Regions from separate parts of the Ferdinandcohnia sp. FSL W7-1320 genome, predicted to be linked through region 2. Evidence: riboswitches for the same ligand, from Rfam matches in the RefSeq annotation. Region 2 holds a riboswitch; the other holds the start of a gene.

Region 1 (11,922 bases), 960 kb from region 2:
GTACGTATACTCCAGCAGACTACGCAGAATTGGACTTTGATTGGCTATCAAACGAATCGATTGTTGTCTCTCGTGTCCACGAACAGGAATGGACCAATGATTTTAGCAAGCATCCCCGTCCTTATCTTGTTCGTATTGATTTAAAAGCAAATAATCAAATAAAAATAACCGAACCTCCAAGTGGTGTTGGAGACTTTAGTCCACAATTTGTCCCTTCTATTAATAAACTGGTATGGACTAGAGGCGCATCTATCCTTGATCATAAAAGAACACTTTGGAAGGCAAATCCTGATGGTACTGATGCTAAGGAGTGGATTCACGATATAGATGAAATTGTTTTTTACAACGGTGAATAGGCGAATCTATCAGGATTCGCCTTTTTATATGATTTTCACATAAAAGGTACGTGTTCGTGGACCATCAAACTCACAAAAGTAAATACCTTGCCATGTCCCTAAAAGTAAACGTCCTTCTGTCACAATTACGTGTTGTGATGCGCCAACAGTACTTGCCTTCAAATGAGCTGCAGTATTTCCTTCCATATGACGGTCTAGCTCATGATGCCATGGGTAGACCTCATCGAAACGACGTAACATATCCCGTTTCACATCAGGGTCCGCATTTTCATTTATCGTTATTCCAGCTGTAGTATGGGGGCAATATACGACCACTACGCACCCTTTCATTCCACTTTGATCAACTACCTCTTGGACTTTATCTGTTACATCTATCATTTGGTCTCGCTTATTTGTTTGTATAGTGAACTGTTGCAACATGATTAATTTGTCTCCTTCATATTATCCAAAGAATAAATCAAGTATGTTTGATGCTTTCGAAGAATCCCTGTTGTAAAACTCAGAGTATCCACAATTCTTACAAAATACCACAGTAAAACGATTATTTTGTATATCTAACATTTTTGTAATCCCTGAACCTGTCATCGAAACATCCTTCGTTCCGGCATTCGTACTCCCACATTTAACGCAACCTTTACTTTGCATAAAATCTCCTCCATTACGTTTTAATAGTATTATTTACGGTTATATGGGAAAATAGTTTCAACATTTTTGATTTATTATTTGTGCAAGAGCCTGGTCGATTGTGGGATAGCTAAAAATAAAACCTTCTTTTACAAGGCGTTCTGGAATAACCCACCTACTTTTTAAAATTAGTTCCGTTTCCGTTCGAATAAAAATCGCACCAAGTTCAAGAAGCCAAGCTGGTGCAGGCAAACCTAGTTTCCGATTGAAAGCTCTTTTAAGTGCATTCATCAAATCACGATTTGTAATAGGGTTCGGTGTTGAACAATTAAATACCCCTGATAAGTGGTTGTGTTCCTGAATGTAAAGAATGATTTTGAACAAATCCTCAATATGAATCCAACTGAATCTCTGAGTTCCAGGACCCTGAATTCCACCTAGTCCAAAGCGAACTAAATTTTTATAAGGTATCATTACCCCTCCATCTGAACCAAGGACGATCGAAATACGTAGTGCTATTTGCCTTGTTTTCGGTAATATAAAGGAAAAAAAGGCCTCCTCCCATCTTTTTGCTACTTCCACTGAGAAACCACTACCAATTTCCCCGTTTTCCTCGGTCATCGGTCTGTCCTCCGCGTGGCGATAGATAGTAGCTGTACTAGAATTAATCCATAAGGAGGGTGGATTGTTACATTCTTTTATTGCATCCCCCAATAGTTTTGTCGTTTCAGTTCGTGAATTGAGAATTTCTTGTTTGTTTCTCTCATTGTATCTGCAATTGACGGACTTTCCGGCAAGGTTTATCAGCATTTCGGCATCCTCTAAAGCTTGTATAATCCCCGTTTTATCCTTCCACGTTATGTTTGGTGCATTTCTAGAAATAACTTTAACTTCATAGCCAAGTTCAGTGAATTTTTTATTAAAGTAAGTACCCACAAACCCAGTACCACCCGCAAGGACGATTTTCTTTTTCATCGCTCCATCCCCTCGTATAGTAAGTTTATAGTCCTCTTTCGAGGTAATTTCCAATTAAAATATTGTTCTTTGATAATTCTATAGATGTTAGTTCAGATAGTGGGGGGCTAGCCCCCCACCATCTGAAAAAGTTTTCCAAAGGGTGGACTTTTCGTGATGTCCCTAGATAATGGTCTTAGGATCGTTTGGGGGATTTCTATCATCTCCTGTAGCTTTGACTACTACAAAAGTCTGTCTCCCCAGTCCTTGTTCGAACTTCTAACCCGCAGGCTGTTCCCTTTGGCAGCCCATGCTGGAAGTTGCAGCTTCCAGGCAGCTCATGGACCAAAGTGAGTTCTAATACGCGAGGGTGATTGACCGACAAGTACACTGGGGATATCCCGAAGAGTCCTTCCCTTGATCCTAGATTGAAAGGAGGTTAGCCACCATGAAATTATTTGTTGGAATAGACGTTAGCTCTCAAGATATGAAAGCTTGTGTCATGAATTTTGAAGGAAAAGCATTAACTGCTCTCACTGTTGACAACAATTTGACAGGGGCATCTTATCTGAAAGATCTGATTGTCAAGATAGCCCAAAGTAACTCAATTTCCGAGATTCAAATCGGGATGGAGGCCACTTCAGTCTATAGTTGGCATCCTGCTATGTTTTTTCACGAGGATGAATCTCTTAAAGAATTTAAAACAACAGTCTTTACTATTAATCCAAAACTAATTAAAAAATTTAAAGAGTCATATGTTGACCTGGATAAAACAGACCAAGTCGATGCTTGGATTATTGCAGATCGCTTACGGTTTGGACGTCTTCCACTAACGGCGGTCATGCAGGAACAATTTATTGCTCTTCAAAGGTTGACAAGAATGAGATATCATCTCGTTCATAACCTAACGCGAGAAAAGCAATATTTTCTGCAACACTTATTTTATAAGTGTAGTTCCTTTACGACTGAAGTGGATAGTTCGGTTTTTGGAAATGCCATGTTAGAGCTATTTCTTGAACAATATAGCTTAGATGAAATTAGCTCAATGGATCTTCAAGAACTTGCGAATTATCTTCAAGATAAGGGCAAAAATCGCTTTACTGACGCCGAGTGTGTGGCGAAATCCATTCAAAAGGCTGCGAGATCTTCCTACCGATTATCAAAGTGTGTGGAAGATTCTATCGACCTATTATTAGGGACTTCAATAGAGTCCATCCGTAGTATAACTAAACAGATTAAAGAACTTGACAAAGCCATCCAAAAGCTTCTAGAAGGTATCCCTAATACCTTACAGACGATTCCAGGAATAGGCCCAGTCTATACCGCTGGTATTTTAGCCGAAATTGGACAAATTGATCGCTTTGATAACCAAGCTTCCATTGCCAAATATAGTGGACTTACATGGTCCAAGCATCAATCAGGCAAGTTCCAAGCTGAGGAAACCAAAATGATACGTTCAGGAAATAGATTTCTTCGTTATTACCTTGTTGAAGCTGCCAACTCGGTTCAACGAAATGAACCTGAATTTCGGGCATACTACCTGAAAAAATATCGTGAGGTTCCTAAGCATCAACACAAAAGAGCACTCGTCTTAACGGCAAGAAAACTTGTGCGGTTGGTCGATGCGCTGCTACGCAACGATCAAGTCTACACGCCAAGAAGGAAGGTGAATAACTAAAGGATAAAACATCCTAAATCCTTCAATGTTTTCCAGTAAATGGTTTAATATCTTACTGGGTTTCTTAAGTATTGTCTTTTTTAGGTATTGGTTGGCTTACAATTTCCAATTCCTTAGATTTTGGTACTTGACATATTACCGCAGGACTTTTTGCTGTATGTATAAATAGTTTACCATTTTATGGTGTTGGTTTGGAAAAATGAGTATAATAGATTTGAAATTAAATAGAAAGGTTGTGAAGTATGATTTAAAAGGAACGAACAGAATCTATAGTGATCAGAAATTATGAAATTACTACAAAGTAGAGACGAATTACAAGAAAAACAATATTGTTCAAATCTGTTTAAGGGATATGATGGAGAAGTTTTGTTTGATTCTTATACAAGCAAGTTAGAATGCGAATGTTTAGTAATAAATGATTTATTACTCCAATATAACAACACCACGTTCCAAATTGACACCCTGATAATTACCCCAGACAAACTCTATATTTTTGAAGTGAAAAATTATGAATGTGATTATTTTTTTGAATCAGACATCCTTTACAAGAAACCAAAAAAAGAAATCTACAATCCACTTATCCAGCTTCATCGTAGTGAATCTTTACTACGCCAATTGCTCCAAAGTTATGGTTTTACAATACCGATTCAAGCTTACGTAGTATTTGTAAACCCCGCTTTCACCCTATACCAAGCACCACTTACAAAACCAATAATCTTTCCAACACAATTACATGCATTTTTCCAAAATCTAAATAAGTCGACTGCAATGTTAAATAAGAAACATAAAGTACTAGCGGAAAAGTTAGTTTCATTGCATATGGAGGAGTCCCCGTACAGTACATTACCGAAATATAAGTATAGTGACTTACGGAAAGGGATATGTTGTGTGAATTGTAGATCATTATCTGTGAATATTGTGGGAAGAAAGTGTATTTGCCAAAACTGTGGTAATGAAGAAATGGTTGTGGATGCTGTAAAACGTAGTACGGACGAACTAAAATTACTTTTCCCTGAATTGAAGATCACAACAAATATTATTCATGATTGGTGTCAGATTGTGGAGTCTAAACGACGAATTGGTAGGATATTGGATAAGTTTTATACTAAAAACGGATTGCACCAGTGGACATATTATGATTAATACAACTCAAATAAAACATAAAACTTATAGATTTATTGCATGAGGAACATAACATGATGTTCATTGATGAGTTAAGTACCTCATCGAGTGTATGAAGTACTTAACTTGATGATCATTGTCGAGTAAGTTCTTCATCTGGGCTATGAGGAACATAACTTGAGGCTCATTGACGAGAAATGTACTTCATCGAGGGTATGAAGTACTTAACTTAATGATCATTGTCGAGTAAGTACTTCATCTGGGCTATGAGGAACATAACTTGAGGCTCATTGACGAGAAATGTACTTCATCGAGTGTATGAAGTACTTAACTTGATGATCATTGTCGAGTAAGTTCTTCATCTGGGCTATGAGGAACATAACTTGAGGCTCATTGACGAGAAATGTACTTCATCGAGTGTATGAGGAACATAACATAAGAATCATTGACGAGTTAAGTACTTCATCCAGGGTATGAGGAACATAACTTAAGTATCATTGATGAGTTAAGTACTTCATCGAGCGCATGAAGAACATAACATAAACGTTATTGACGAGTTAAGTACTTCATCCAGGGTATGAAGAACAAAATTCAAGCCCCGATATGAGTTAAGTACTTCGTTCAATACCTTAGTTATTAACCAAAAACAGGCACCCACAAGTGGGTGCCTGCATTTCAGTACTCTATATCGATGAAGCTTGTTTATTGATCCACGGATGTAAGCGGGTATATAACAACATGAAGATTGTTGCTACGATCAAGCCTTTTAGTAAGTTGAACGGTAGGATTGCGTAAACCACCATTTTAAGTGCCTCTGGTGATGACATCGCCGGGATATTCAAGAAAAAGTTGAATGCCGGTAAGAAGACATAATAGTTAAGAACACTCATGATGATTGCCATCATGGCTGTCCCGCCAATTAATCCGATTGTTAAGCCTAATTTTGTTTTTAATAGTTTAAAAATGTAGTAGGTTGTTAGTACAAAGATTATCCCTGCTACAAAGTTTGAGATGTGACCGACTGGTACACCTGTTTCACTGCCGGTAATAAAATAATCAATCATGTTTTTGAATAATTCAACTAAGATACCGGCCATCGGTCCAAAAATAAGTGCTGCAAGTAAAGCTGGAACATCACTAAAGTCGACGTTCAAGAAGCTTGGGAATGTTGGCAATGGAAAATTGAAGAACATGAGAATGTACGAAATCGTACTCAACATTGCAATTGCCACAAATTGACGTAAAGGTATTTTTTTCATTTTTCTTTCCTCTCCTCTTTTGTCGATCCACCTCAAAAGAAGAAAGGTTCAGCATGTTAAGACATACCCAAATAAAAACCCCCAAGAATGGTTTCTTGAGGGAGTTAAGGTAAAGGCATGCTTAATAAACGTTCAAAAGGTTAAAATTTTTGAACGCGCAGAACCTCCATCTTCTCCCATCCAGACTATACTGTCGGCTTTGGAATCGCACCAAATCCTGCCTTGCGGCTCGCGGGCTTAGAGAATAATCTCATCACCGCCGGTCGGGATTTTCACCCAGCCCCGAAGATAGATCATTATTTAATTATACATTATTTTATCAAGTTTATAGATTATTGTGAAGCAATTTGCTTCTAGTCGCCCAATTATTATAAATGGTACCTATTTCTTGAGCAAAAGCATTTACTTTCCATCTACAACTTCTTTTAATATCTCATACGAACGTTTTTGTTTATTCGGATCATAGATGTATGAAACGGCCATTAGTTCATCGACATTATATTTTTCCTGGAAGCTTGTTAATTGGTTCCTGATGGAATCTTTGCTTCCTAATAATGTAACACTGGACATAGAAGTTGCCATTTCTTTTTCAGGTTGATTCCAAAGTTCATCCATGTTATCAACGGGTGGCTGTAATGGGGTTTGAGTACCACGAACAACATTTAAGAAAAATTGTTGCATGGTTGTGAGTTCCCGTTTAGCCTCTTCGTCTGTTTCTGTTGCAATTACATTTAGGCAAACCATCATGTATGGAGAGCTTAAATATTCCGATGGTTCAAAACGTTTGCGGTAGATGGAAATCGCTTCTTCCATGAACCGAGGTGCAAAATGTGATGCAAACACATATGGTAGCCCTAATTTGGCAGCCAAATATGCTGAATCCGTTGATGAGCCAAGAATATAGATTGGTACATCTGTACCAACTCCTGGATAAGCTTTTACATAGCCTTGTTTTTCCATAGGTCCAAAGTATGTTAGTAAGGCATTTACATCATTAGGGAACGTATAGACAGAATCATTATGCGACCGTCTTAAAGCACTTGCGGTCATCATGTCGGTTCCTGGTGCACGGCCAAGTCCTAAATCAAGACGGTCTGGATAAATAGTGGCCATTGTTCCAAATTGTTCGGCCACAACAAGTGGTGAGTGGTTTGGAAGCATAACACCTCCCGATCCAACCCGAATTTTTTCGGTGTGTTCTAATGTATGTTTTATTAAAATTGGAGTTGCTGAACTAACTAGTGTGGGTGAATTGTGGTGTTCAGCGATCCAATAACGTGTATATCCCATTTCTTCTGTTGCTTTGGCTAGGTCCACCATTGCATCGATTGCGTCTTTCCCATTCTGTCCTTTGCGAATTGGAGCAAGGTTTAGAACGGAGACTGGTATATTTATATTTGTCATTTTACGAATCCCTTCTTCCATTTTTCCTCAGTCCTATTTTAACAATTGAAAGGTAAGAAACAAACTTTCCTGCTTGAGGAAATATTCCTAGGCATATTCAGACCATTTGCATCAAGTGTATTTTTCTAGTGTGTGATACAATTTTAAACTATAGAATTATCGTAATAGTCAAAAAATGTTACAAAGGGGACTAGTTTATGTCAAATCTTCATACACAAATAGATGCACCTACGAGTTATAAAAAGAAATTAGCGATGATTGGGCCAGGTTTTGTAGCAGCCGCAACAGGTGTAGGTACTGGTGATTTGGTAGCGGCATTGGTTGCAGGGGCAGGCTTTGGCTTAGTATTTGTATGGGCAATCATTCTTGGTTCTATTTTCAAATATTTTTTAAATGAAGGTGTAGGTCGTTTGCACCTTGGCACAGGTAAAACGATCATCGAAGGCTGGCAGCAAATGGGAAAATGGGCCACTGGTTATTTCGGTGTGTACTCTGTTATTTGGGGATTTGTGTATGGAGCCGCAGCGACTTCCGCCTGTGCTTTAGCCATGAGTGCGATGTTTCCTGTACTTCCGTTTTGGGCATGGGCTGTTATTCACGCTATCGTAGGATTCCTCCTCATTTGGAGTGGTCGTTATCTCCTATTTGAAAAAGTAATGATGATTCTAATTGGTCTAATGTTTGTTTCTGTAGTTGGTTCTGCAATGTTATTCCTCCCTAGCCTTGGTGATTTATTAAACGGGTTTGTCCCAACTGTTCCCAAAGGTTCTTTTATGCTAACACTCGGACTAATTGGAGGTGTTGGCGGAACAATCACGATGGCTTCGTATGGTTATTGGTTAAGAGAAAAAGGCTGGAAAGGAAAAGAGTGGATTCCGATGATGAGGTTGGATGCAAAGGCAGCCTATTTTATGACTGCGCTGTTCACTCTTTCTCTATTAATAGTAGGAAGTCAGTTCCTTTTTGGTAGTGGAATTGAAATCCAGGGAGAGCAAGGGTTGTATCAATTATCGGAAATGATTGGGGATAAATTTGGTAGCGAATTCACGTGGCTCTTCTTAATTGGATTTTGGGCTGCGGCATTTTCTTCTCTTTTAGGGGTTTGGAATGGGGTTCCTTATCTATTTGCAGATTTTGTACGACTGATGAAAAAAGAACATAATCGAGCAGTTACTGAAAAAGACAAAGCCTACCGTGCGTATTTAGCTTGGTTAACCTTCCCGCCAATGCTTCTTTTATTCTTTGGTAAGCCTGTTCAACTAATTATTTTATACGGTGCCCTTGGAGCTCTGTTCATGCCATTTTTATCGATAAGTTTAATGTGGTTACTTAACTCCAAGCGTGTTGAAAAAGAATATAGAAATAATTTACTATCCAACATTGTATTTGTTGCATGTTTGATTCTGTTCGCAATTTTATCCGTTCAACAATTGGTAGGATTATTCTAGAGCATATAAAAACACTTTCTATTCCCCTGAGATAGAAAGTGTTTTTTATTGCTAATAGTTGTAATGTACTTAGTACAAACTAATTAGAAAATTAAGGTTAAGGTGGAGGAATTATGCACTTTTTTGCTTCACAAGAGCATCTCACTGCTGTTGAATGGATTCTCAGAGCTATTGTTGGCTTTGCGTTCTTTATCGTGATAGCTAGAATGATGGGGCAACGAACGATTTCTCAGGTTGGGCTTCTCGACTTTGTTATCGTCTTACTAATTGGAAATATTATTGCTCATCCATTATCAGATGAGGGATTAGGTTTAAAGGGTTCCATGATTACAATGACTGTAATTTTGGTCTTATATTTGATTGGTATTTTATTAAGTTTACGTTCTAATAAGATTCGAAAGTTGTTTATCCCCTCACCTATCCTACTGATTGAGAATGGAAATATACTTTATAAAAATTTAAACAAAGCAAGGATTTCAATTGATGTACTTTTATCAGAATTAAGAATGAAGAGTACGGAAGATGTTCAAAAGGTTGCACTTGCGTTTTGGGAGCCGGGTGGTTCTTTTTCTATCTTCTTAAAGAGTGAACACCAACCGCTAACTCCGAGTACCTATAACAAACCTATTCAACCATTCCAATATCCTAGGACTGTAATTAAGGAGAAAAAGATTGACTATAACGAGCTAAATAAAATTGGTAAAAATGAAGATTGGCTGATACAAAAAATTTCAGCCACCTACAAAAATGTAACATTAAATGAAATTCTTCTTGGAACAATTGATGAAAACGAAAATGTGACAGTATTTTTATATCACTAGTTAAATTTTCAAGGAGTATACTATTTCATTCCAAATTGTGTATACTCCTAATTTTTCGGCACCTGTATTTTCCATATCATATGATCAAAATTTTTACCCCAGTAATCCTTTAAAATAACATCCGGCTTACCAAATTTGTTCTTCCAATATTTTTGTGCATTTTTGTATCCACTATCTAAACAAAACTCTTCTATTTTTCTATCCCTTAAAATTGTAAATATTGATTGCAATAACCTTGTACCGATGCCTTGTTTTTGATAGTTCGGATGTACGAAAACAGTTCCAACTTCAACTAGATCACAATAGGCATGATGCGTTTTGCAGATTAAACGACTCACAGTACCATACTCGATGGTTCCAACAATTGTGTTTTCATAGGTGGCAAGTAGAAAATATCGGTTCTTGCCTGCACTTGTAAAATCAGATTGTAAATAACTCTTTTTTGTTTCGATTTCCTCGACTATATCCTTTGTTAAATGAGCTATCCCTTCTTTACTAAATGTGTCCATAATGACATCCTTGAAAAAACGGTGAAGTTCATCCTTGTCTTCAATTTTTGGCCTTCTGATATCTACATCCATTACCTACTACCTCCCTAAGTATTCCTGTGTACTGAAATACTCCCCTCCTAAATTGGTCATACTAACCAAATGAACATTTTCGATATTGGAGGATTATGGTTTGGAACATTCATGGATCTCACTTATTCCTTTTTTAATTGTAATTGGAATGGCGATTTGGTTAAAGGATATTTTACCGGGACTAGTTCTAGGATTATTGATTGGGGCAATCCTTGTTACATCTGATGTATTAGGTGGAACCCAGCAATCAATTACATATATTGTGACGACTCTATCTGATCCAACTAATATCAAAATCGTAAGCTTTTTATATGTTTTTGGTGGTTTAGTTGGGATGATGAATATTGCTGGGGGTATCAAAGGATTTACGGAATGGATTGGTGAGAAAATTAAGACTGAACGTGGCCTGCTAGGATTAATATGGCTCACTCTCCCTTTTACCTTTATGATGCCAATGTTTCGGATCATGATGATTGGACCTATCATAAAACAACTCATAAAAAAAATGAACCTATCAAAACAAAAGGTCGGCATGACATTAGATATTTCAACCGAATCGGTTATTGTTCTATTACCGGTTGCGACTGCGTTTGTTGGATTTATGGTTTCACTTGTCGAAGGTGGCATTAAAGGTCTTGATTTAGGGATGTCTGCCTACCAAGTATTTTTATTAAGTATTTTGTTTAATTTTTATGCGATTGTGATGCTCCTTATTGGAATCATTCAAACATTTTGGCCATCTAAAAAAAGTGATAAATCCCACCAGCATGCAGATGAGGAAGAACATGATCATGAATTTCACCGAATTGGAATTAAGAAAGAACTTTCTCTTGTAAAGGCACAACCTTGGCATTTAATTGTCCCAGTGTTTTTACTTCTAGGATTGTCTCTCTATCTGCTATGGGAAAACGGTAGATCACTTGGTGCTCAATCGGTCTTTGAGGCTTTTTCAATGGCCGATGCAACCTTTGTCATGCTGCTTGCTGTATTTATCACACTAATTTTCACTTTTGTGTTTTATGTAATCCGAAAGCAGAAATTACATGAAATAATGTATCATTTTTACGATGGTGGAAACCAAATGATGCAGGCGATTACCCTTCTCATTCTTATATGGGCTCTTACCTTATCGGCTGAGGAACTAGGATTTTCTGAATTTATTAGTTCCACTTTAGGCTCATTTTTACCAGGGTTTTTAACACCTGCGACGATTTTTCTAATTGGGTCAGTTGTTGGGTACTTTATTGGTTCCTCTTGGGGAACATGGGGGTTATTTATGCCGCTTGGAATTGCTTTGGCCCTTTCGACTGGTGCCTCCATCCCACTAACCGTCGGAGCTGTTTTTGCGAGCGGAGCATTTGGAGCTTTGACTTCACCACTTGGTGACACAACGATAACCACGGCCTCAATACTAGATTTAGAACTAGTGGATTATGCACAATATAAATTAAAGGTTTCAGCAATAGGAGGAGTAATTGCCATTGTGTTATATATCATTGGTGGTTTGATATTTTAAAAAAGATTAAATTAACATGCAGATAGTTCGGTTATTGTGGTGGAGAAACATTCGTTTTGGAAATCAATTCTACCTTATTTTGGAATTTACGCATGATTTAAATTGGTAAACTAAATAAAAGCATACGCATTTCAACTCTACGTATGCTTTTATCACTTT
Region 2 (11,922 bases):
CAAGGAGTGGACTTTAATGAGGCTAGTTGGAAAACAAACATGGGTATATAAAAACCAAATCTATTTAAATTCAACGGGTACGGCGGTTGGACCAAAAGAAGGTCAAGGTCCTTTAGGCGCTAGTTTTGATATAAAATATGATGATTTGCATTGTGGTGAAGATTCTTGGGAATTAGCTGAAAGAAGACTAATGGTTGAATCTGTTGATTCTTGTCTGCAAAAAGTAAACTTAACAAATGATGATATAGATTTCTTTTTAGCAGGTGATTTGTTAAATCAAAACGTGACGACAAACTATACAGCGAGACACCACCAAATCCCTCTAATATGTATGTTTGGTGCTTGTTCCACATCTATGGAGACACTGGCTGTTGGATCAGCATTAGTCGATGCCGGATTTGCAAACCGTATACTAGCATCTACTAGCAGTCATAATGCGACAGCAGAAAGGCAATTCCGATATCCAACTGAATATGGTGGACAAAAGCCTGATTCTGCAACATTTACAGCTACCGGTGGGGGAACAGCTCTTGTAAGTAAAGAGAAAGGTCCAATCCGAATTACATCTGCAACAATTGGAAGGGTCATGGATTTAGGAATAACAAATCCATTTGATATGGGTTCTGCAATGGCACCAGCTGCTGCAGATACCATCATTCGACATTTTAAGGATTTAAATATCAATCAAGATGAATATGATTTGATTGTCACTGGTGACTTATCAGGTGTAGGAAGCCCTATTTTGAAGGAAATGGTTAAAGAAGAAGGCTATGATTTAGGTAATAAATATAATGATTGTGGGCTTATGTTGTATCATTCAGACCAGGAAGTTTTTGCGGGTGGAAGTGGTTGTGCGTGTTCAGCAATTGTAACCTATGGACATATTGTCAAAGAATTAATTAGCGGCAATTTAAATAAAGTTTTCATTGTTGCAACGGGTGCACTCCTTAGCCCAACCATGATACAACAAAAAGAAACAATTCCTACAATCGCACATGGTGTTGTTTTGGAAAGAGTACAGGGTGGTGAGTAAGATATGGAATATTTATATGCTTTTTTAGTCGGAGGAGCAATATGTATTGTAGGACAACTCTTACTTGATTTTGCAAAATTAACACCTGCTCATGTAATGAGTATTTTTGTCGTACTTGGGTCAATCTTAGATGGATTTGATTTATACGACAATTTAATAAGATTTGCAGGCGCTGGTGCAACTGTTCCAATTACGAGCTTTGGTCATTCCCTTTTACATGGTGCCATGCAAAGTGCAGAGGATCATGGTTTTATAGGAATCGCTATGGGAATCTTTGAATTGACGTCTGCTGGTATATCCTCCGCAATATTGTTCTCTTTCTTAGTTGCATTGATCTTCAGAGCGAAAGGATAGCATATATGGACGAAACTAGAAGAAGAGTCATTCTAGTAACAGATGGCGATGAATATGCACAAAAAACATTAGAATATATTGCAAAAGAGGTGGGAGGACGGTGTATTTCTAATTCACAAGGAAATCCAACCACCTTAACAGGAAATGAAATGGTGGAATACATCCTTCAATCCCCCCATGACCCTGTTTTTGTGATGTTTGATGATAGTGGGTATTTGGGTGAAGGTGCTGGCGAGCATGCATTAAAGTTTGTCGCAACGCATCCGAAAATTGAAGTATTAGGCATTATTGCAGTAGCATCGAAAACGCATCAAACAGAATGGGCAAAGGTTGATATATGTATTGACCGGGACGGTAATCTAACGGAATACGGTGTAGACAAGAGCGGGTTAACTGAATTTGACATTGGTCGAATAAACGGAGATACCGTATATTGTCTAGACGAACTGGATGTTCCAATAATTGTGGGTATTGGAGATATTGGAAAAATGGCACGTAAGGATGATATTAAAATTGGTGCCCCAATTACAAGAAAGGCAGTGGATCTAATACTCGAAAGGAGTGGTTACGATCGGAAAGGAAACAACGACAACTAAAACTCCAATCTCTCCTGATATAGTAAAAAATGATCATTTTTTTAAAACACATATAGGCATGGGTACGGGAAGCTTTGATATCGGAGTTAGAAAAATAAAAATTTTAAAGAAAGATGTTCATCTTTATTATTTAAATGGACTTTGCGACACTCAATTTATCGTTCAACTCTTAAAGGAACTAGTTAATGTTAATGATAAAGAAACGAACGTAAATCAAGCTTTCAACGTAATTGAAAACCGGCTTGTACATCAACAGGTAAGTACAATTAAGAACTTAGACGAGGGAGTAGATCAATTACTTTCAGGGCTCATTCTTATTTTAGTCGAAGGGGAAGACTCTGGATTAGCCGTAGATGTAAGAAGTTACCCAGGAAGAACACCGCAGGAGCCCGATACTGAAAAAGTAATTCGAGGTTCACGTGATGGCTATGTAGAAAACATTATTGTCAATTGTGCATTAACGAGAAGAAGGATAAGAGATGAGAGACTTCGCCATGAGATTATGCAAGTTGGAGAAAGATCGAAAACGGATATATGCATCTCTTATATTAAAGATGTAGCGAACCCAGACTTAGTGGACATTATTCGAAAAGAACTAAAAAGCATTAACGTCGATGGATTAACAATGGCAGATAAGACGATTGAAGAATTTATCGTTAATCAAGGTTTTAATCCCTATCCATTAGTTCGATATACGGAACGTCCAGATGTAGCAGCAACTCACTTACTTGAAGGACATGTTGTGATTATGGTTGATACATCTCCAAGTGTCATTATTACTCCAACTACAATGTTTCATCATGTGCAGCATGCGGAGGAATATCGCCAAGCTCCCGCCGTTGGTACATTGTTGAGATGGACAAGATTTATTGGAATTTTAGCATCAATCTTTCTTTTGCCGCTTTGGTTTTTATTAGTATTAGAACCTGACATGATTCCAAAAGCAATTGATTATATTGGTCCAAATGAGAAATCGAATATACCGATCGTAGTTCAAATATTTCTCGCTGATATGGGAATTGAATTCTTAAGGATGGCGGCCATACATACGCCAACCCCATTATCTACCGCAATGGGATTAATTGCAGCTGCTTTAATTGGTCAAATTGCAATTGATGTTGGCTTGTTTGTTCCAGAGGTTATTCTATATGTCGCGATTGCTGCGATTGGAACATTTGCAACACCAAGCTATGAATTAAGTGCTGCGAATAAGATAGCAAGATTGTTCTTATTAATACTCGTAGCCATATTTAAAACACCAGGTTTTGTCATAGGTTGTACACTCTATTTCTTGTTCTTAGCGAATATTCGTTCTCTTAACACACCATATTTATGGCCATTTTTACCATTTAATGCAAAAGCTTTATTACAAATCTTCATTCGAACATCAGTTCCTGGGGCAAAACTAAGACCGAGTATTGTACATCCTCAAAAACCTTTCAAACAATAGTTGCACCATATTATACGTTGTGTTAATCTAATTTTCATATAGCACAGCGTTAAAGAAGGGATAGACAGCTGATGACTATATCAGCTGTCTTTTCTTCTTTAATGATGGTGTGGCACGAAAGTGTGCTTAACGAAAAAGGCTCTGATGAGTACTTTACAGAAACGAGGGGAATTAGATGTATCTACATGGAACAAGCAAGGTAAATGAAAAAAACCACTTAGAAATTGGTGGCGTTGACACAGTAGAATTAGCAAAACAATACGGAACACCTTTATATGTGTATGACGTAGCACTTATCAGAGAGCGAGCAAGAGGTTTCTTTGAAACATTCAACCGATTAGGTATTCCTGCACAGGTTGCGTATGCGAGTAAAGCCTTTTCAACAATTGCGATGTTTCAGCTAGCTGAAGAAGAAGGGCTTTCCCTAGATGTCGTTTCTGGCGGAGAATTATTTACTGCGTTACAAGCAGGATTCCCAGTAGAACGAATCCACTTCCATGGAAATAATAAAAGCTATGAAGAACTAGATATGGCGATAAAAAATAAGATTGGCTGTATTGTTGTTGACAACTTTTATGAACTTTCATTATTAGAGCAAGTTTGTATTGAAAATAAAACAACGGTAAAGATTTTATTACGTGTAACACCTGGAGTTGAAGCACACACTCATGATTATATTACAACTGGTCAGGATGATTCGAAATTTGGATTTGGACTAGAAAATGGACAGGCAGACAAGGCCGTAGAGCTTGCTTTTCAGTCAGAATCTTTAAATTTATTAGGTATTCATTCTCATATTGGTTCACAAATCTTCGAGACAACAGGGTTTTTGGTTGCTGCAGGCAAGATGTTTGGTAAACTCAAGGAATGGAAAGATCGCTTCGGTTTTACACCTAAAGTATTAAATTTAGGCGGCGGTTTTGGAATTCGCTACACCGAAGAAGATAAACCACTACCACCATCAGAGTACGTAGAAGCAATCATTGGGGAAGTAAAGAAACATGCAGATGACCTTTCCATCGATATACCAGAAATTTGGATTGAGCCTGGCAGATCGATTGTAGGGGACGCGGGGACAACCATCTATTCTGTAGGCTCACGAAAAGAAGTTCCAAATATTCGACAATACCTTGCTGTTGACGGAGGCATGACGGATAATATTAGACCTGCATTATATCAGGCGAAATATGAGGCTGTCTTAGCTAATCGTGTACAGGATCCAGTAGAGGAAACTGTATCGATTGCCGGAAAATGCTGTGAATCCGGGGATATGCTAATTTGGGATTTACCATTACCAAAAGCAAGTTCAGATGATATGTTAGCGGTGTTCTGTACAGGGGCATACGGATACGCAATGGCTAATAATTATAACCGTATTCCAAGACCTGCAGTTGTGTTTGTTGAGAATGGAGAAGCACAGTTAGTAGTTCAACGTGAAAGCTATGAGGATCTTGTAAGATTAGACGTTCCATTAAAATCAAAAGTAGTTGAATAAACAGTAAATAAAAAACCCACTATTTTCGTGGGTTTTTATTTATTGCCAATTATTTAAACAAACCTTTAATAGCGTCTATGAGATTGACAAAGAATTCTTTTAGTTTATCTAGAAAACTTTGCCCTTCCTCAGACTCAAGAAAATTTGTTAGCTTTTCTTTAGCTAGATTTAGTTGTTCTCCAACTTGATTCCAGTCAATATTGAGTTCTAATAACTTATTGAACAACTCCATTAATCTTGTTATGTCAGCATCAGTTAGTGTGATTCCTAAGTCATTGGCTGCATTAACGATAATAGTCCTGAGTTCCTCATCGTTTTTGGGAGCATTTTTTGCAATCTCATCTTTTATTTTTGCCATTAATGCCGCAGCATCTTCCGCTCCAATTTTTTCACTTAATTTTGTTGTTTCTACCATTTCTTCGTTTGCAATCTGCTTCACTTCTTCTGGAATAGCTTTATCAGAGGAAACTTCATATGCTTTAATAATTCCAGTTAGTGCAGCGGTTCCAGAAACATTACCTGGACCGGTTACAAAGATTTTTGCATCTTTAACTCCAGCTGTAATTAATGCATTTGCATACATTTCCTCTGTAATTAAGGTGATATGCTCCGTTATCGTTACATCTAATCCAGATCCTTTTTCTCCAATGGTAATAGAAGCAGAGGATAAGGCCTTGTTGCCAATTCTAGCCTTTGGAATGTATTGACCAAGGTATTGGTGTTCTTCTTCATTTGTAACAACCACAATTTGTGGGTTCTCAGGTGCGTTCATTTCGTTTAAAATTGTTTCTTTTTGAGTTTCTGTTAAGTCTTGACCAAGTGTAATAATCACATCTCCAGGTACAGCGTCAGCGAAGCTAAGTGATGGAAAAATGAGTGAAAATACAAGTAAAAATGAGAGTATACGTTTATTTTTCAAACTAGTTCCTCCTTTATTTGTAGAAAAACAAGGTATCCATCGTACTTATTATACATTATTCTCAATTATAAATATCTTATTGACTCGTATTTAGGAAATCTCCCCTCTTTCGTATTGGATTATTAGAACCATTTATAGTAAAATGAACTCGTTCAATACATATGGACGAAAGAAAATGAGCGGAGGTTTCAAATGAAAAAAGCAAGCATTGAATTCGAAAATGGAGAAAAAATTGTAATTGAGTTATATCCAAATGAAGCACCTGGAACAGTAGCAAACTTTGAAAAACTTGCGAACGAAGGTTTCTACAATGGCCTTACATTCCATCGTGTAATTCCAGGCTTTGTTGCACAAGGTGGTTGCCCACGCGGAAACGGAACTGGTGGACCAGGTTATTCTATAAAGTGTGAAACTGAAGGAAATCCACATAAACATGTGGCTGGAGCGTTATCAATGGCGCATGCTGGAAAAGATACTGGTGGAAGCCAATTTTTCATCGTACATGAGCCACAACCTCATTTAGATGGAGTACATACAGTATTTGGTCAGGTGATTGAAGGCTTAGAGTCTGTTTATCGCATTAAACAAGGCGATATTATGAAAGAAGTTAAAGTTTGGGAAGAATAAAAAAGTAGATTTTTGACACAACAAGTGAAACTTGTTGTGTCTTTTTCTTTTATTGTCCTATAATATTGCTTGAGGTGAAACTACATGGGAAAAGGAAAATGGACAGTTTTTTTTGTTCTATTATTATTATCTTTGGCTTGGGGAGTCATTTATTGGTTGTTTATTGTCTAATTTTGGTTAAATATTATGAATAAGTGATAATTTTGAATGCAGAAGCGTATAATTCGACAAAATAATAATACTTTATGTTATACTGTTTTAAATCGCTAAAAATTATTATTAATTAAATATTTTCCTTCGGGGTTAGGTGAAATTCCTTACCGACGGTAATGAACAATTTGTTCTAAGCCCGTGACCCATTTTAATGCCGCATTTTATGTTGGTTGGCCCTTTCGCCATAAGAAACAAGGTTTTGGTTTCTTATTTAAAATGGTGGACTTGGTGAGAATCCAAGGCCGACAGTTAAAGTCTGGATGGGAGAAGGATGTTAGGTACGTACAGGTATGTGAAAAAATTTGCTCATTATACCCTTATTTGTGTTGGGCAAAAGTACATATTGTGTTACTTGATTACATCTATCAGACCCCGGATTGTATTCCGAGGTCTTTTTTATTTTGGTAACTAAGATAGAAACTCCCGAATAAGTAAAAGATAAAAGAAAGGAGCGTAGTAAAATGAGAGATCAGGATTATATGAATTTAGCGATAAATGTAGCAAAAGCGGGGGTCGGACAAACCACTCCAAACCCTGTTGTGGGTGCAATTATTGTAAATGAAGGACGAGTTGTAGGAATCGGAGCACATCTGAAAGCGGGAGAACCTCATGCAGAGGTACATGCTATTAGGATGGCAGGAGAAAAGGCTCAAAATGCAACTGCTTATGTCACATTGGAGCCATGCAGTCACCATGGGAAAACCCCACCTTGTGCAGATTTGTTAATAACAAGTAAGGTAAAAAGAGTTGTAGTTGCAACCACAGACCCTAATCCACTCGTCGCTGGAAAAGGCATTGCCAAACTAAAAGCAGCAGGAATTGAAGTAGAGGTTGGGGTTTGTAAGGAACAAGCTGATGCATTAAACTCAGTCTTTTTTCACTATTTAGAAAAAAAGCGACCATATATAACACTAAAGTCTGCTACCACTCTTGATGGAAAAATAGCGACCGTTACTGGTGAGAGCAAGTGGATAACAGGTGACGCTGCAAGACAAGACGTTCATTTATATCGTAGTATACATGATGCCATTCTTGTTGGTGTTAACACGGTACTTATGGACAACCCAAGCTTAACAACTAGACTTCCAAATGGTACGGGGAAAAATCCTATTCGTGTTATTTTGGATTCAAAATTACGAACTCCACTGGATTCACAAATTGTAAATGACGGCAAAGCAGAGACATGGATTATTGTTTCCAACCAAGTAAACCAGGAGAAAATAAACGAGTTTTCTGGAAAAAAAGGTGTTCGAATTATTCAATTACAAGAGGCTAATTTAGCTATCAGCACCATGTTAACAAGGTTAGGTGAAGAAGGGATCACCTCAATTTTTGTGGAAGGTGGAGCTGAAGTGAATGGCAGCTTTTTAAAGGAAAAAGCGATTAACCAGGTTATCGTTTATTTAGCACCAAAACTATTTGGTGGCAAGCAAGCACCAACGGCAATTGGTGGCTCTGGAATTGAATCGATTGATGATTCATTACAATTAACAATTACATCGGTCGAACAGCTTGGAGAAGATGTAAAAATCATAGCCGAACCGGTATTGTAGGTGAAAGAATGTTTACAGGAATTGTAGAAGAAATCGGGAAAATTAAGGCGATAAATGGATCACAGGATTCGGTTGAAATGGTTATTAAAGCTAGAAAAATACTTGATGATGTGAATCTTGGAGATAGTATTTCCGTTAATGGGGTTTGTCTAACGGTGACCGAATTTACATCAGATGGATTCACGGTTGATGTGATGCCTGAGACGGTTAAATCAACCTCGTTACGTGATTTGCAACGCAATGATGATGTCAACCTCGAAAGAGCAATGTCTGCAAATGGGCGTTTTGGAGGACATATCGTTTCAGGACATGTGGATGGTATCGGAAAAATTGTTCGAAAAGAGCCCAAAGGGAATGCGGTGTATTATGAAATCGAAATTCCTGAAGAACTTATCGAGTTCATGATTTATAAAGGATCAGTAACCGTTGATGGAACGAGTTTGACGATCTTTGGGCTAACGAAAAATACATTTACTCTCTCGCTCATACCTCATACTCTAACAGAAACAATTTTGCGAAAAAAAGGAGTAGGAGACATTGTAAACATTGAGTGTGACATGCTTGGCAAATATGTCAGTCAATTTATGCAAAGGTCCTTTGCGAAAGGAAACTCAACTAAAACAAAGATTACAGCAAGCTTTTTAGAAGAACATGGCTTTAAATAACAAAAGGGGGGAATTCAATGTTTGATCCAATCGAAGAAGCACTTGCAGAACTAAAACAAGGAAAAGTAATTATTGTATGTGATGATGAAGATCGTGAAAATGAAGGAGATTTTATCGCGATTGCTGATAAAGCAACCCCAGAGGTTATTAATTTTATGATCACACATGGACGTGGACTCGTATGTACTCCCATTACAGAGACTTTAGCGAAAAAACTAAATCTTGAGCCAATGGTGGCGCACAATACGGATCCACATGGAACTGCATTTACAGTGAGTATCGACCATAAAACAACTACAACTGGTATTAGTGCAATCGAACGTTCAACAACAATAATGGAGTTACTTAATCCGGAGTCTAAAGCGTCCGACTTCAAAAGACCAGGTCATGTCTTTCCTTTGATTGCTAAGGAAGGTGGAGTACTTCGAAGAGCCGGTCATACCGAAGCGGCTGTTGACTTAGCCGCGCTTTCAGGTGCAGAGCCTGCGGGAGTGATTTGTGAAATTGTCAAAGAAGACGGAACAATGGCTAGAGTTTCTGATTTACGTAAGATCGCAGATGAATTTAACTTAAAAATGATTACGATTGAAGACTTAATTCGATATCGAAATCGTAAAGAAAAATTGGTTAAAAGAGAAGTTGAAGTAACCATTCCAACAGAATATGGAGACTTTAAAGCGATTGGATACACCAGTCTTATTGATAATAAGGAACATATTGCACTTGTAAAAGGTGAGATTAGTGAAACAGAACCGATATTAGTTAGAGTACATTCGGAATGCATAGCTGGGGATGTATTCGGCTCAAAGCAATGCGAATGTGGACCACAGCTTCATGCAGCATTGCGCCAAATCGAGCAAGTGGGTTCCGGAATCCTCCTTTATATGCGTCAAGAGGGTAGAGGACCTGGTTTAATTAATAAAATGCGTGCTTATAAACTCCAAGAAGAAGGACATGACTCTGCTGAAATTTCTAAAAAACTAGGGGGATTACCGGAATTAAGGGATTATGGGATTGGTGCACAAATCCTTAGAGATCTAGGCATTAAGAAAATGAAACTCTTAACGAATAACCCAAGAAAAATTGCTGGCCTTGAGGGATATAATTTAGAGATTGTTGACCGTATTCCCATTCAAATAGATGAAACAAAAGGTACGGAAAATTTAGGGCATATACTTCATTTTTAATAAAATAGAACAAATAACTTATAACATAGGAGGATCATGATGAATAAAATTTATGAAGGACATTTAGTTGGTACAGGTTTACGAGTAGGGATAGTAGTTGCACGTTTTAATGAATTTATTACAGCGAAGCTACTAAGCGGATCACTTGATGCACTGAAAAGACATGGAGTTGCAGATGAAGATGTTGAAATAGCATGGGTTCCAGGAGCGTTTGAACTTCCGTTAATCGCAAAAAAGATGGCTGAATCGAACAAATATGATGCAGTTATTGCGTTAGGTACTGTAATTAGAGGTTCAACTTCTCACTATGATTATGTTTGTAACGAAGTAGCAAAAGGATTGGCTGCAACTGCATTATCCACTGGAAAACCTGTTATGTTTGGTGTTTTAACAACAGATACAATTGAACAAGCAATCGAGAGAGCAGGAACAAAAGCAGGAAATAAAGGATGGGATTCTGCGGTAACTGCAATTGAAATGGCGAATTTATCCCGTTCTTTTGAATAATATATAAGTTTTTGTATAGAATTACAAGATATTGGTAATAATTTAAATTTAAGGGTATTCCAAAAAGACTATGGAAAAAAAGAATAGAAAATGGTACTCTTAATTAATGTGATAAGGTTAGTCTAAAAGTAGTAGACAGTTTGAAAAAATATACTACTCGGAAAGTTTTTTCGATAATGAGGGATTTATATGTTAATTCGTTATAAAAAGAATTATGAGAAAATCGCAATGGGGCTTCTTTCATTTATGCCGACTGAAAAGGACTTAAAGAACCTGCAAGCAACGATGAAGCAATATGATGAAGATGACACTCAGCAGTTATTCTTGTGGAAAGAAGAAGATATTGTAGGAATTATCGGAACAACAATCCATGACGGGAATCTTGTAGAAATTCAACATATCTGTGTCAATCCATCCCATCGATACCAAGGCATTGGGAAAAAGATGGTGAAGGCACTTAAAGAGCATTTTCCAGAACGTGAGTTACGACCAAATGAACATACCGCAGCCTTTTTTGAGAAATGTGATTTCTCGGAGAATGAAAAATGCGAAGAAGGACAGTCCTAAGACTGTCCTTCTTATTTTTCGTTCCTTAATTTTTGCTTTTTGATGAATTGTTTTTGTCTCTCAGCAATTACTTCACTTCTATCACGTAATCTATGTTTATGGATCAATTCTATATTTGATAAGTCACTCTTGGTCCCCCAAGGTATCCCAATTTGTAAAGCTTGGGAACCACAAGTTTCTATAAGGACTTGATCATTAAGTGGTAAGTTAATACTTTCATAGGGTGCGCCGATTTCAACTTCATGATATTTCTTTTGTAATATTTCAATCAACTTATCAACTTGTATGCCTAACTGAGATAAGGCAGTTTTTTGGGCTTTACATATCGTTAATGCACTTTTCATCATTCGTAAAGCACCTGCATGATTTCCACGCCGTTGATGATAAAGGGAAACTGCAATTTGAATTAAACCGACCCAATATTGCTTTCTTTCTGCAACAGGGTCTTTTTTCCAATGATCCTCTAATATTTCATGACATTCAAAATAGTCCCGGTCACAATGGAAGTGAATTAGATATTCAATATAAGCTTGAGGGTACAAGTGGCTTAACACACTCCTTTATCAATATGTATATGTAGTTTATCATATTTTCACATCCATAACATGGACTAAATAAGGTGCTCAGCAAAATGCCGAACACCTTATTGTCAAATTTTAGTTTTTCTTAGAACCAAGCTGCACCAACAATAATTAAAAGAATAAATAATACTACGATTAAGGCAAATCCGCCTCCGAAGTTATATCCGTCACCCAT

The links. A riboswitch is a leader RNA that binds a small molecule or an ion and turns the genes downstream of it on or off. The one in region 2 is predicted to bind FMN.
Region 1: another riboswitch for FMN. It lies ahead of NST91_RS14550 (ECF transporter S component); the one in region 2 lies ahead of ribD (bifunctional diaminohydroxyphosphoribosylaminopyrimidine deaminase/5-amino-6-(5-phosphoribosylamino)uracil reductase RibD).

The regions. Positions count from the first base shown of each region.
Region 1 is NZ_JBBPAM010000001.1:2,914,837-2,926,758, reverse strand. Features, by position in the region: gene NST91_RS14580 (TolB family protein) at 1-356, shown strand, start outside; gene NST91_RS14575 (secondary thiamine-phosphate synthase enzyme YjbQ) at 381-776, opposite strand; gene NST91_RS14570 (zinc ribbon domain-containing protein) at 798-1,001, opposite strand; gene NST91_RS14565 (TIGR01777 family oxidoreductase) at 1,059-1,955, opposite strand; gene NST91_RS14560 (IS110 family RNA-guided transposase) at 2,383-3,612, shown strand; gene NST91_RS14555 (nuclease-related domain-containing protein) at 3,898-4,755, shown strand; gene NST91_RS14550 (ECF transporter S component) at 5,418-5,993, opposite strand; FMN riboswitch at 6,158-6,287, opposite strand; gene NST91_RS14545 (LLM class flavin-dependent oxidoreductase) at 6,396-7,397, opposite strand; gene NST91_RS14540 (Nramp family divalent metal transporter) at 7,595-8,845, shown strand; gene NST91_RS14535 (DUF421 domain-containing protein) at 8,959-9,666, shown strand; gene NST91_RS14530 (GNAT family N-acetyltransferase) at 9,714-10,247, opposite strand; gene NST91_RS14525 (Na+/H+ antiporter NhaC family protein) at 10,348-11,763, shown strand.
Region 2 is NZ_JBBPAM010000001.1:1,957,129-1,969,050, forward strand. Features, by position in the region: gene spoVAD (stage V sporulation protein AD) at 17-1,033, shown strand; gene spoVAE (stage V sporulation protein AE) at 1,037-1,387, shown strand; gene spoVAEA (stage V sporulation protein SpoVABEA) at 1,393-1,983, shown strand; gene NST91_RS09840 (spore germination protein) at 1,991-3,433, shown strand; gene lysA (diaminopimelate decarboxylase) at 3,609-4,928, shown strand; gene NST91_RS09850 (DUF1002 domain-containing protein) at 4,978-5,847, opposite strand; gene NST91_RS09855 (peptidylprolyl isomerase) at 6,040-6,474, shown strand; FMN riboswitch at 6,764-6,963, shown strand; gene ribD (bifunctional diaminohydroxyphosphoribosylaminopyrimidine deaminase/5-amino-6-(5-phosphoribosylamino)uracil reductase RibD) at 7,149-8,240, shown strand; gene ribE (riboflavin synthase) at 8,249-8,905, shown strand; gene NST91_RS09870 (bifunctional 3,4-dihydroxy-2-butanone-4-phosphate synthase/GTP cyclohydrolase II) at 8,923-10,092, shown strand; gene ribH (6,7-dimethyl-8-ribityllumazine synthase) at 10,132-10,599, shown strand; gene NST91_RS09880 (GNAT family N-acetyltransferase) at 10,789-11,166, shown strand; gene NST91_RS09885 (DUF309 domain-containing protein) at 11,178-11,708, opposite strand; gene NST91_RS09890 (YjcZ family sporulation protein) at 11,833-11,922, opposite strand.